DNA from 4 places in the Staphylococcus sp. SUC_1.2 genome. Region 1 is predicted to be linked to each of the others. Evidence: riboswitches for the same ligand, from Rfam matches in the RefSeq annotation. Region 1 holds a riboswitch; each other region holds the start of a gene.
What was found. Region 1 has a riboswitch for thiamine pyrophosphate ahead of NR218_RS04210 (3-oxoacyl-ACP reductase). Riboswitches for the same ligand answer to the same signal wherever they lie in the genome.
Positions count from the first base shown of each region.

Region 2: linked by a shared signal. The riboswitch ahead of tenA (thiaminase II) and the one ahead of NR218_RS04210 (3-oxoacyl-ACP reductase) in region 1 are both predicted to bind thiamine pyrophosphate.
Region 3: linked by a shared signal. The riboswitch ahead of NR218_RS01535 (thiamine phosphate synthase) and the one ahead of NR218_RS04210 (3-oxoacyl-ACP reductase) in region 1 are both predicted to bind thiamine pyrophosphate.
Region 4: linked by a shared signal. The riboswitch ahead of NR218_RS06630 (ECF transporter S component) and the one ahead of NR218_RS04210 (3-oxoacyl-ACP reductase) in region 1 are both predicted to bind thiamine pyrophosphate.

Region 1 is NZ_JANJPM010000008.1:30,159-33,377, reverse strand. It holds gene NR218_RS04215 (solute:sodium symporter family transporter) at 1-861, opposite strand, end outside; TPP riboswitch at 1,138-1,239, shown strand; gene NR218_RS04210 (3-oxoacyl-ACP reductase) at 1,363-2,112, shown strand; gene NR218_RS04205 (LLM class flavin-dependent oxidoreductase) at 2,176-3,219, shown strand, end outside.
Region 2 is NZ_JANJPM010000012.1:11,567-14,785, forward strand. It holds gene thiD (bifunctional hydroxymethylpyrimidine kinase/phosphomethylpyrimidine kinase) at 1-731, opposite strand, end outside; gene tenA (thiaminase II) at 724-1,413, opposite strand; TPP riboswitch at 1,490-1,592, opposite strand; gene NR218_RS05640 (transglycosylase family protein) at 1,805-2,551, opposite strand; gene NR218_RS05645 (single-stranded DNA-binding protein) at 2,955-3,219, opposite strand, start outside.
Region 3 is NZ_JANJPM010000002.1:113,901-117,119, reverse strand. It holds gene thiO (glycine oxidase ThiO) at 1-1,078, opposite strand, end outside; gene NR218_RS01535 (thiamine phosphate synthase) at 1,071-1,661, opposite strand; TPP riboswitch at 1,729-1,838, opposite strand; gene NR218_RS01530 (putative quinol monooxygenase) at 2,076-2,360, shown strand; gene NR218_RS01525 (HNH endonuclease) at 2,468-3,219, shown strand, end outside.
Region 4 is NZ_JANJPM010000015.1:15,602-18,820, forward strand. It holds gene auxA (lipoteichoic acid stability factor AuxA) at 1-847, opposite strand, end outside; gene graF (glycopeptide resistance-associated protein GraF) at 1,000-1,119, shown strand; TPP riboswitch at 1,384-1,485, shown strand; gene NR218_RS06630 (ECF transporter S component) at 1,578-2,153, shown strand; gene NR218_RS06635 (ABC transporter ATP-binding protein) at 2,166-3,219, shown strand, end outside.

The DNA of each region.
Region 1 (3,219 bases):
ACTTAAATATATCGCACCTTTTTGTGCTTCTTTTAAATTCTTACCAGCTAATGCTTTTTGTACAATCATTTGGTTCGCACACCAAAAGAATAAATTATTAAAAAACATACCAAAGAATAACGTTGGCCATGGAACAACATCTGAATCAATGGCCCCAAAAGCGTTTAGTTTTTCAGGCGTACGTTGGACCATATGGTCGAATCCTTTTACAAAATTCCCATCACCTAAATGATGTAAACCTAAAATTGTAATAATCAAACCACCTATAATTAATCCGACACCATAGATTGAATCACTAAATGCACTCAGTGATAAACCACCAATGAATAAATAGATAACACCTACTGCACCAATGACAAATGCAATAATAATTGTTGCTGTTGCATCACTTACTCCTAAGTATTTCCCAATATTAAACATTTTATTAAAAATTAATGAACCAGAATACAAGACAACGGGTAAAAATGACACAACATAAGTAAAAATAAACAATATAGAAACGAAGCGTTTAGTAAAGGTACCATAACGCATTTCAAGTAATTCAGAAATGGTATCCACACCGTACCTTAAATATTTGGGTAAGAATATCCATGCAAGTAAGACAACGGCTACAGCAGCTGTGACTTCCCAAGCCATAACTTCCATACCCTTGCCATAACTTTGACCATTCTGTCCTACAATTTGTTCTGTAGATAGATTGGTCATAATAATTGTTGAGGCAATCGTAAATCCTGTTAAACTATTGCCTCCCATAAAATAGCCACCTGCACTATCAGTCTTTATTTTCCTTGAACGCCAAAATGCATAAAGGCTGACTCCAATAACAACGGCTAAAAATAAAATAATTGCTAACCAATTCATAATAAATGTCGATCTCCTTATTTTTTAAAATAAAAAAACGTTAAACTTTCATTTAACGTTGGATAACTAATCTATTCTATGATGTACATGTCTTGTGCCTTATTTATTTTAAACACAGAATATCTAATTTTCAATTATCATATTTAAATTTATTATATAAATAAATTATATAAAATATTATCTTTAAATTTGATGATATTTTTTATGTTGTTGAATATTATATGGAAGCGCTTGACTTCTCATAATAGAAGTCATAAAGTGAAACTATAGTTAAATCATATGCACTAGGGGTGTTTTAAAACTGAGATGAGGTGTAACCTCAAACCCTTTGAACCTGAACTAGCTTATACTAGCGTAGGAAAGTGTCGTATAAAATAAGATAACCTGTTGAGATGTGTCAAACTGTTCTCAATAATGATATATCTATTTTAATGCAACTTTCCTAATGTGAAGGTTGCATATTTTTTTGCTGTAAATGAAGTAAATGGAGGCACGATATTTATGACGAGAACAGTATTAGTAACTGGAAGTAGCCGTGGTTTAGGTGCGGTCATTGCAAAAACATTAGCTAAACAAGGATTTGAAGTTATCATTAATTACAATCAAAGTCGTGAAGCAGCTGAACAATTAGCACATGAGATTGGTGAAAATGCCATTGCTTTACAAGCAGATGTCACACAACGTGACGAAGTCGATCGTTTAGTTAATGAGGCAACACATCATTTTGGAAAAATTGACATTGTTGTCAATAATGCATTAGTTAATTTTAAATTTGATCCAAATGCGCAAAAGGCATTTAAAGACTTATCATGGGAAGACTACCAACAACAAATTGATGGTACACTAAAAGGCGCTTTTAATGTTACTCAAAGTGTCATTCCACAATTTATAGAGCGTGGTTCTGGCACCATTGTAAGTATTGGCACAAACTTATATCAACATCCTGTTGTACCATATCATGAATACACAACAGCTAAAGCTGGGTTGATTGGGTTCACACGTAATATTGCAGCCGAATTAGGGCAATATGGTATTACTGCTAATGTAGTGTCAGGAGGATTGCTTAAAACAACTGATGCTAGTGCCGTCACTACACCAGACGTTTTTGATTTAATTGCACAGACTACGCCATTACGTAAAGTGACTACCCCACAAGATGTTGCTAATATGGTTGCTTATTTAAGTAGCGAAGCAGCAGATGGTATGACTGGTCAAAATATTACTGTCGATGGTGGTTTAACCATGAATTAATATATAACTGGTCTTCCTTATCTTAGAATAGAAATAAAATGAACATTGGAGTGAGAAATTAAATTGACTCATCAACATCAACTTCATCTCGGTGTATTAATCTATGGATGTGGTCATCATCAAGCTGCTTGGCAACTTCCCAATTCAAGTATTGAACGTATCGGTGATATTCAATACTATCAAGAATTAGCTCAGTTATCTGAAAAAGGGTTGTTAGATGTAGTCTTTTTCGCAGATAATCAGTCTTTTATCCCTAGCTATACTTCTATGCCAAGTTTTTGGTTTGATCCACTGATTAACTTAACTGCTATATCTCAAGTCACACAACATGTTGGATTAGTTCCTACCATTTCAAGTACATTTTCTAATCCATTCACTGCAGCACGTCAGTTACTTAGTTTAGATCATATTAGTGGTGGACGAGTGGGATGGAATTTAGTCACTTCCATGACAGATGCCGAAGCTCAAAATCACAGCATGGACCATCTACCCAATCATGATGAACGCTATAAGAAAGCAGAAGAGTTTGCTCAAGTCATGAATGGATTGTTTGATTCTTGGCATACTGAAGATTTCAAACCAAATCGGCATCATCATACAATGATAAATCGCAATATCAAACCGCTTCACCACAATGGCAAATATTTTCAAGTTCATGGACCATTAACAACACCAAGTAGCATTCAAGGAAAACCTGTGGCGATGCAAGCAGGTGCATCTAAACAAGGTATTGCATTAGCTACAAAATATGCAGATGCAGTATATTCTGTTTCTTGGAATATGAAGCAAGCAAAACGTTATCGCGAGCGCTTAGATAGTGAAATGGCACAACATGACCACAAGCGTTATATTAAAGTCTTTCCTGGACTAGTCACTTATGTAGGTCATACACATGAAGAAGCATTGAAAAAGAAAGCAAAACTTGATCAACGACTTCCTATCAAAGCCGCTTTAAAGCAACTCAGTTTTTTCATTCAACAAGACTGTAGTCAGTGGGAATTAGATGCTCCTGTGCCTAAACTACCTTCTTTAGAAGAGTTTAACGGTCCCGTCGGTCGATATGAAACCATCTTAGAAATTATTCAAGATAAGCAACCTACTGTCAGA
Region 2 (3,219 bases), on a different contig from region 1:
AATGAAATAAATTTTTTAGCTTTTTTTACAGCTTCATAAATTGTTTTACCTTTAGCTAGTTCGGCTGTGATAACAGCTGAAAATGTGCAACCTGTACCATGAGTATGTGGCGTATTAAATCGCTTCTCTTCAAAAGTATAGACATCATCTTTAGTAAATAAAAAGTCTTTAGCATTATTTAAATCAGCAGAATGACCGCCTTTAATTACTACACCTTTACTTCCTATTTCATTTATAAATATATGACCTGCTTTACGAATATTATCTTCAGTATCAATTTTCAAGCCAGTAATTTCTTCAGCTTCTGGAATGTTAGGAGTAACGACATCCGCTAATGGTAAGAGCGTTTTCTGAAGATGTTTTTTTGTTTCATCATCCATTAAGGAATCACCACTTTTTGCTAGCATAACTGGATCGATAACATAGGGAATATTGCTATGATTTTTTAAATACGTTTGAATCAGTTCCATCGTTTCATGTGTAGCAATCATTCCAGTCTTAATTGCGTGAGGTAATTCATCATCAAATACGCTATCTAATTGTTCTTTAACCCAACTAGTTTCTAGATTATGGATATGTTGAACTCCTTTAGTATTTTGAGCCACAATACTTGTAATAGCAGCCATTCCATATACGCCACAAGCATGGAATGATTTTAAATCTGCCATAACTCCTGCGCCACCAGAAGGGTCAGTACCAGCAATTGTTAACGCAATCTTAGGTTTATTCATGATTTGCTCCTCCAAAATCCCATTCTTCATCAATGTATGCCATATTAAAGAAGTGACGTTCATGTACAGTACTTTGTAAAAATGCTTCTTTAATTTCTCTTTTTTCCTGTTCGGTACAATGTTCTGTAAGTTCATTTAACAAACGGTCAAATACTTCAATTAAAGGTGCCATTTCAGTGCTATAAAAATCAAACCACTTAGCAGTAAGTGCATCTCTATTAAGATTTGAATCTTCTAATCCCCATTTAGCAACCACTTCATATACGTAAGGACATGGTGCCATTGCAGCTATAGTGTATGCAGCATTTTCGTGTGTATAAGCATGATAATACATATGTTTAATGTAATGATCTCCACTAGGTGGCCACACTTTTTCTTTTACAATTTCTTCATAAGGTTCATTAATATAGTCCGCTAAAATTTCATGGGCTTCTACTTCGCCGTCTAACATAAATTCAATTTGCTCTACTAAGAATTTCACTTCTTTCATAGTAGGTGCTTTAGGAATAAGTAAAGCATATAAATTAGTAAATTCTTTTAAATAAGAAGCATCAGCACGTAAGTATTGGCGTACTGCTTGTTTTGATAATTTTCCCTTTAATAAATCTTGAATAAAACCATCATTATAAATCTCTTCAATAATTGGCTTTGACGCTTGCTTTAATTCATCTGAAAAACTCATTAACTATTCCTCCTTAAATAAAAAAACTACATTTCAACGTAGAAATGTAGTCAATATTCAAAAAAATAGAATGAATGAATATGTATTACTACTTTCCTACGTTGGCATTAACCAAATCAGGTTATAAGGGTCTGAATGCTTCATCTCAGCCATGTTCCATGGCTCCCCTAGTAGTCTTTAGTTTAATTTAACCATAACAAAACCATTGTTATAATTCAAATAAAAAAGATATTCATTGAAATAAGTTTAATTCATACAACTATTATTATAAATATAATAAATAAAGAATAGTACAGAAATCTTTCTAAATTCAGTCATTACTATCAATATATATAAAAATGCCTAAGACAACTCATATTGTCTCAGGCACTAGTAAATTATTTATTAAGTTTTACGCTGTAACCCATTGAGATGGACCTGCAGTATTATAAAGTTTTACTGCCGCAGCATCTTGAACACTTTCAGGTGCTTGTGCTGGTGATACACCTTTATATTGTGCTGGTGCTACTGAATCCCAAGTAGATTGTAAGAATTGATATTTACCTGCTGCACCAGAAGAAGGGTTGATGGCATGAATATCTCCACCTGATTCGCGTTGAGCGATTTGTTGTAAATGACTATTTACATTTACAGATGAACCACTTGTTGATTGTTTAGGTTGATTTGTAGTTGCATTAGCAGGTGCTTGTTGTGTTTGAGTTGCTTGTTTAGTTTGTGTTGTTTTTGGTGCTTGTTGTGTTTGAGCTTCATTTGCATAGTGTTGACTTACATTTGAAGTTGAAGCTGATTGATTTATATGATTATAATTATTATTTTGGAAAGATACATTTTGTGCTGATTGAGTTGAAGCTACATTTTGATTAGCACTATTTACAGTTGAACCGTTTGATGGATAATATTCCCATTTAAAATATGTTCCATCTGACCAAAAATGATAAGTTTTACCATTTAAATTAAATTGGTAATTATAAGCTCCTTCTTGAATAGGATGTTGATTTAATGATTGATCGTTAGATTCCGCTAATTGAGCTAATTTTTCTTTATTAATTTGATTTTCACTTGCATCAGCATGACTTACGTTTCCTGCTACTAATCCTAAGCCTACTGCTAATGAAGATGCAATAATTGTCTTTTTCATAATAGTATAATCCTCCTAAGTCATTTGTTTTCTTAAATATTTTACGGATACTACTCTAACATCTAAAAAAGCTTAGCAGGTTACAGTGAAATAAAAAAAATATACTTATTTTACATTAAAATTACATAGATTTGTAAATAATTTTTCTTATATATATACTATAAACACTTTAATGGCAGTGTTTATTAGATATATAATAAAAGAACCAACTGTAATTACTTTGTAATATTTCAGAAAAATACACTGTCTTTTTTATCATTCAATGAATGAGTTGTATCTAATGTCTTATACATAGTTAAAGAGGTCGGAATATTTATACCGACCTCTTGAGTATATTTGAGTATAATTGAAAGACTTATTTTATATTAATTGGAAAGGTTTGGAGTATTAAAAATAGAGAGTTTTATTTTATATTCATTAATTCGAGATTATCAAATGAATAAGTGTCTGTATTTAGTGAGCTATCTGAGAGTTTTTCATTATTTAATTTAGGGGACATAAATTTAATTGTTTCAACATATAATTCTGTGACAAAGTGAGTTTGTTTTTCCTTTTCATATTTACGAGAACGCATTTGGCCAGTAATACCTACTAAAGATCCTTGAGAAGTATATTTTTCAATGTTGCTAGCCATCTTACCAAATGCTTTACAAAATATATAATCACAC
Region 3 (3,219 bases), on a different contig from region 1:
TAAATGATTCATATCGACGCGGTTTAACACCGGTGAGTATCCAATTGGCGATATCACGACCAATAATAGGCGAAAGTAAAATACCGTTACGATAATGACCAGAAATCACATATAAATCTTCATCAATACGGTCCATTATCGGTATTTCTCCTTCAGTATATGGACGGACACCAGACCATTGTTTAATGACTTTGCCGTGTGCGAGTTCTGGTATACGTTCATTTGCAAAGTGGTGTAACCAAGAGATACCATCGTCTGTATTACCAACTGAATAGTTATCAAACTCGCTTGTGGCACCAATTAAGAAACGATTTGGATATTTTGGTACGATGTAACAGCCATTGGTCATAAATACGGTTTCTTTTAAATCCAAATGATCATTTTCAATCAGTAAGACTTCACCTTTTACACCGACTACATCTCTAGGTAATGAGTATTGATTTAATAATTTAGATGTCCATGCGCCCGCTGCCACAATGACTTTCTTAGCTTGTAATGTGCCTTGTGACGTTTCAACATCGTAGTACCCATTTTGGCGATGAACAGATTGTACCTCTGTATTAAAATATCGCTTAATTTGACGTTGCTTTAAAGATGTAAATAAAGCTTTAGTGTAGTGATTGGCATTAATTTGTCCATCTTGTGGAATGTAAATAGCCATTTCACTTGATGTTACTGTACCATTCGTTAAATCAGTAAGTTCCTCATCTGAAAGAACAATGACGCTAGAATCTAAACCGCTTAAAAATTGATACTGTTTTTCTAAACTTTCAACATCTTCAGGACGATTAGCCACTTTAATTAATCCTGAATTTTGAAACTGAATATCAATACCTGTCTCATCTTCTAAATCTTGACATAATTGTGGAAAGAGACTTCGTGATTCAAGAGCAAGTCTAAATAAATCAGTATCTTTAGTAAATTCATTTTGAGCACCTAACATACCACCTGCTTTATATGATGCGTGTTTACCTGGCACGTCACGATCGATAAGTGCAATGTCAAGGTGAGATTGGCTTAATTGTCGCGCAATAGACATGCCAATCACGCCCGAACCTATGATTAAAACATCATGCATCTTTCAACCACTCCTTTCGCAACAGTTCAATTTGTTGTAAAGATGCGTTCATAAAAAAAGAAATCGCACAAATTCCTTTAAAACCACGAGGTAATTGAGGAATCGTTTTTTCAGTGATACCTCCAATGGCATAAATTGGAATAGGAATCTCTAACACACGTTGAATCTCTGCTTTTGATCGAGGCAATTGATTAGGTTTTGAAGGTGTCTTAAAAATGTGTCCAAAAAAAACATAATCAAGATCGTGTTCATAAGCTGCTTTAACAGATTCAATTGAATGTGTAGACATACTCACTTCAATCTCTGGATGTATGGATTTATAGCTAAATGCATCTTCATCCATTTCTCGAAAATGAATATGAGAGAGGTGAAGTTGTTCAAGTAAATGTACATCACTATGAATAATGATTTTTGATTTAGGAAATCCTTTTTCTATAAGTGATTTTAAAAATGAAGACAAGTCACTTGAAGACATGGGAGTACGAAACAATAACCCATCTATTCCATCCGAGATATCAAGAAAATGTTGTAAATCATCATTGGTTAAATCTTTATATTTCGTTATCGCTATAAAAATGAACACCACTCCTTAGTAAACAAAAAACGCTATTTCCCTGCAGTAGGGAAATAGCGTTTTGCTTAACTTTACGATATTCTAGTCGCCACTTTCCTACGCCAGTACAAACTGGATCAGGTTCCAGGAATTATAAAGTTCGTTCTTTACTCTCAGCCTTAAACAAAGGCACTTCCAGTGGATCGTTTATTCAGTTGTGTTTAAAATAAACATCAGCATTTTTGCTTTATTTTTATTCTACAACCTTTTTTAATAGAGTTCAAATACAAAAATAAATTAGATTTATAGTAATATACTTTTTAATCAAGAAACCACGTTTTACATAACATTGAATTGAAAATACATGCTACCCCTCTTCTTACTATCGTTTTCTTTTTATAACAGACGGGTAAAACGTTATAATTATATTTGGAAGGTGATTATATGATTATTATTAATGCAAAGCTTAAAATCAAAGAAGATGTGCGTAATGACTATTTAGATTTAATGAATAAATTAGTTCAAAGTTCACGTCAAGAACCAGGAAATACATTTTATTCACATTATGAAGATGTAGCAGAACGCAACACATTCGTTGTTGTTGAAAATTATAAAGATCAAGAAGCGGTTCAAGCACATAACCATTCAGATCATTTCAAAGCATTTAGTGAAAATATTGGAAAATATGTCGCTGAAGAACCTGTCATTAATGTAGCAGAAACAAAATAATAACTAATAATTAAAAATTTAAATGGATTTGAGAAAATTAATAGCTTCCTTAGAATTAGAGCAACTAGAAAATTTAATTTTCTATAATTTAGGGGAGCTATTTATTAATAGAAAATGGAATTTTTGAGTTTTCAGAATTAGAGAATGCGCCTTTAGTACCAAATGGTGTATATAAAGGTGGAATTAAAGGTAATGTTGGAGATGACCCTTTTAAAAAATTATTTAATGTTGGAAATGCTGGGGGAATTCGAACTAAAATTTCTAAAGACGGAAATATTGCTTATATTGTGATTATTTCTAATAGTAGTAATTCGGATATATATCCAAATAATTATAATGATGATACTTCAATACTTACTTATTATGGAGATCAAAAAGATTCTAATAAGGATGCTATTGATACTAAAAAAAGAGGAAATAAAAATCTTAAATATTTATTTGATTTAGTATATGGGAAATTAGAAGAAGATATAAACCCATTTCCAGTTTTTTATTTTGAAAAAATTGGAAATCAAGGACGTAATTATATTTATAAAGGATTAGCCTTTCCATATGTAAAAAATTTAAAATATGAAGAAGTGTGCCAAATTAAGAGAAATAATAACATCAGTAATTATCAATTTTTGTTTACTATAGATAATTCAGAAATAAGTACAAGAAATTTTATAGAAGATTTATTAAGAGATTCTCAAAATTTTTATAATGCACCGAATAATTTTAAGAACTTTGCAGAAGACACAACTCAATTTAAATTGAAAATTGAAACATCTTCTTTACATACTAAATATTTAAATTTATTTTTGAATAATTATGTGAAAACTTCAGAAATAATTAGAGATAGTAAAGTTAGAATTGGTCA
Region 4 (3,219 bases), on a different contig from region 1:
TACTTTTAAATTTATCGCGTTTAGATCTAATTTTATCTAAATCTACACTTCTTCTTGTCTTACGTGCATATTCTGATGTTTTATCTTGAAGTTGTTTAAAATGAACTTTTGATTGAGTCGAAACGTTTCCTTTTTGAGTTCTTGATAATTCAGGCTCTTCTTCCCCTAATTCTTCTTTTGTTAAAGGTAACGCACGGCGTAAGAATAAGAAATTCCAAATTGCCGCTTGAGCTAATAACCACATAATGATGAAGAATGTATTTACACTTAAAATATCAATAGGCTCAATCTCATTTGCATCGATTTTGCCATACAATGACAGTTGAGTAATCAAGTAACTTATTCCATATGAAATAATAATCCATAAATAATGAACTTTTCTATTTTCTTGATACAATTCATCTTTATAAACAATATATCCTGTATGAATCACAAATGGAATAATGAATATAATTGCCCAAAAACCATATACTTGAGTCATCAATGTAATTGTAATGAGGAAGTATAAAATACCAATAACTAAAAAGAAAATTGAGATGTCGTAATCGTATTTGGTTGTTCTAAATAACGTATATCCAATCAATATGACTAGAATACCAAATAGAATAATTATGACTGCACTTACAACTGGAAAGTTGCCTATGAATCTACTCATCACTCTAATTATTTCACTAAAAAATGCATTAAGAAAGTCCCATATATTATGTATTTTTAAATCAATTTTATCTTTATCTTTTAGTTTATGGATTAAAGGCAAATTGATTAAGATAATGAGACCTGTGAAGAGTGAAACGATACCGATCAAGTAACTATAGATAATCTCGGCGTGTTTCTTAAGAAAAGACATACAGTTCACCTCAAAATTAATTATATATGAACTTTCTATTCTTGTCTTTAATAAAAAATAAAATACTTCTCTAGACTGAGATGAAGTTTATTCTTTTATTAATTGGGTATATTAATTTTGTAAAGTAATCTATGAAAAAGGAGAGTTGTCCTATGACACATGAAGATGCAAAAAAAGCAAAAGAATATGAAGAAAAATTAAAAGAACAAAAAGAAGAAAAAACTGATGATATTGAACAAACTAAACAAGATGTTCAAAATACATTAGACTAATTTTCTTATTTATGTCATCATTAAGAATATTTAATGAATAAGCCTGAGACATACAAGCTGTCTCAGGTATTTTTAATATATTGGCTATCGATGGCTGAGTTGGAAATAAATCTATCCTACTTTCTTTCATTATTTTTAGAACTAATTACATTTTAATTGTTAAATATGTAAACTGTTTAATTATAATTTATTTTTAATTAAATATAGATTAAAAGCATCTTGACATCTACTATTAAAAGTCATACATTTAAAATAAATAAAATATAAATGCACTAGGGGTGTATAGCACTGAGATGAGGCTTAACCTCAAACCCTTTGAACCTGATCTAGTTAAAAACTAGCGTAGGAAAGTGTTAACTTAAATAAATCATGTTTTTAATAATCAATAGCATTTTTATTTAAATTTACGCACAACTTTTCTACGAAGGGTTGTGCGTTTTTTTAGGAGGAACTATTTTATGTCTAAAGGTTTAAAACTTTCAGAAATTCTAGTTACGGTGCTGATTGCTGTTATTTTTGCAATCATTTATAACTTATGGTGGTTGCCATATAATTTAGCTCAAGTAGCTGGTATACATCTAGAGCAACTTACATACGGTATTTGGTTTATGGCTGCTATTGTGGCTTACTTAATTATTCCTAAACCAGGTATTGCATTAATTGCTGAATTTGCTGCTGGTGCAGGTGAAACTATTGTTATGGGGAAATTTGATATTCCTACTATAGTATATGCCATTTTACAAGGTCTAGCATGTGAAGTTGTGTTTGCTATCTTTAAATACAAATCACGTTCTTTAATGGTAGCAATGTTAGCTGGTTTAGTAACAGCATTAGTATCTTTCCCTGTAGATTATTTTTACGGCTATCTAAACGAAGTTGCGGGTTGGAACTTACTACTTTTCATCATTTTCCGTGCTATTAGTGGTATTGTACTGTCTGGTATACTCTCTTATTTAATTGTAAAAGCCTTAGATCAAACTGGAGTAACTAAATTATTCCGTCCTGCCTCTCAAAAAGATTACGACAACTTATAAGGGGAAATGATTGTGTTAAAAGTCAAAAATTTACGTCTAAAATATCCAAATGGTGATCGAAAAATTTTCGATAATCTAAATATAGAAATTAAAGATAAAGAAAAAGTGCTTTTACTAGGTCCTTCAGGATCTGGTAAAAGCACATTGCTTAATGTCCTTAGTGGCATTGTTCCTAATCTTATAGAATTACCGATGAAATATGATGAACTAGACATTGATCCTAATTCGGGGGTTATTTTTCAAGACCCAGATACACAATTTTGTATGCCAAAAGTTTACGAAGAATTAGCTTTCGTCTTAGAAAATCAAAAAGTGCCAAGAGAAGACATGGATGAACAAATTAAAAAAGCACTTGCGTCTGTAGATTTAGATGTGGATAATTCAACTTTCGTAAATAATTTAAGTGGTGGTATGAAACAAAAGCTTGCTATCGTTGAAACGATTTTACAGAAAGCTGATACACTCTTTTTAGATGAACCTACAGCTATGTTAGATGTACAAGCAACTGCTGACTTATGGCAACGATTAATTCACTTATGGACTGATCAAACGGTATTAATTGTAGAACATAAAGTGGAACATATTTGGCATCATGTAGATCGAGTCATATTAATGAACTATGATGGAGAAATTATAGCTGATAATACACCTGAATACATACTCAAACATTGTGAATCGTTACTCACTGAATTTGGCGTATGGCATCCTCATGCTTGGGATTATGCACCTATTCGAAAAGATTTAACTCCCCAATATTCCAATACACTTTTTAAATTTCAAAACGGACAAATAATTCGTAGTAAAAATACACTATTTGAAGTTTCAGAACTAAATATTCATCCTGGAGAATGGATTACAATTACTGGAAAAAATGGAGCTGGTAAAACTACTTTACTCGAATCTATGATGCAATTAGTGAAATACAACGGTACAATGTTTTATGAGAAGCGATTACTGAAGAAAATTAAAGATGCTGCTCAAAATATGTATCTTGTATACCAAAATCCTGAACTTCAATTTATTACAAATTCAGTTTATGACGAAATTAATATTCATTATAATCATC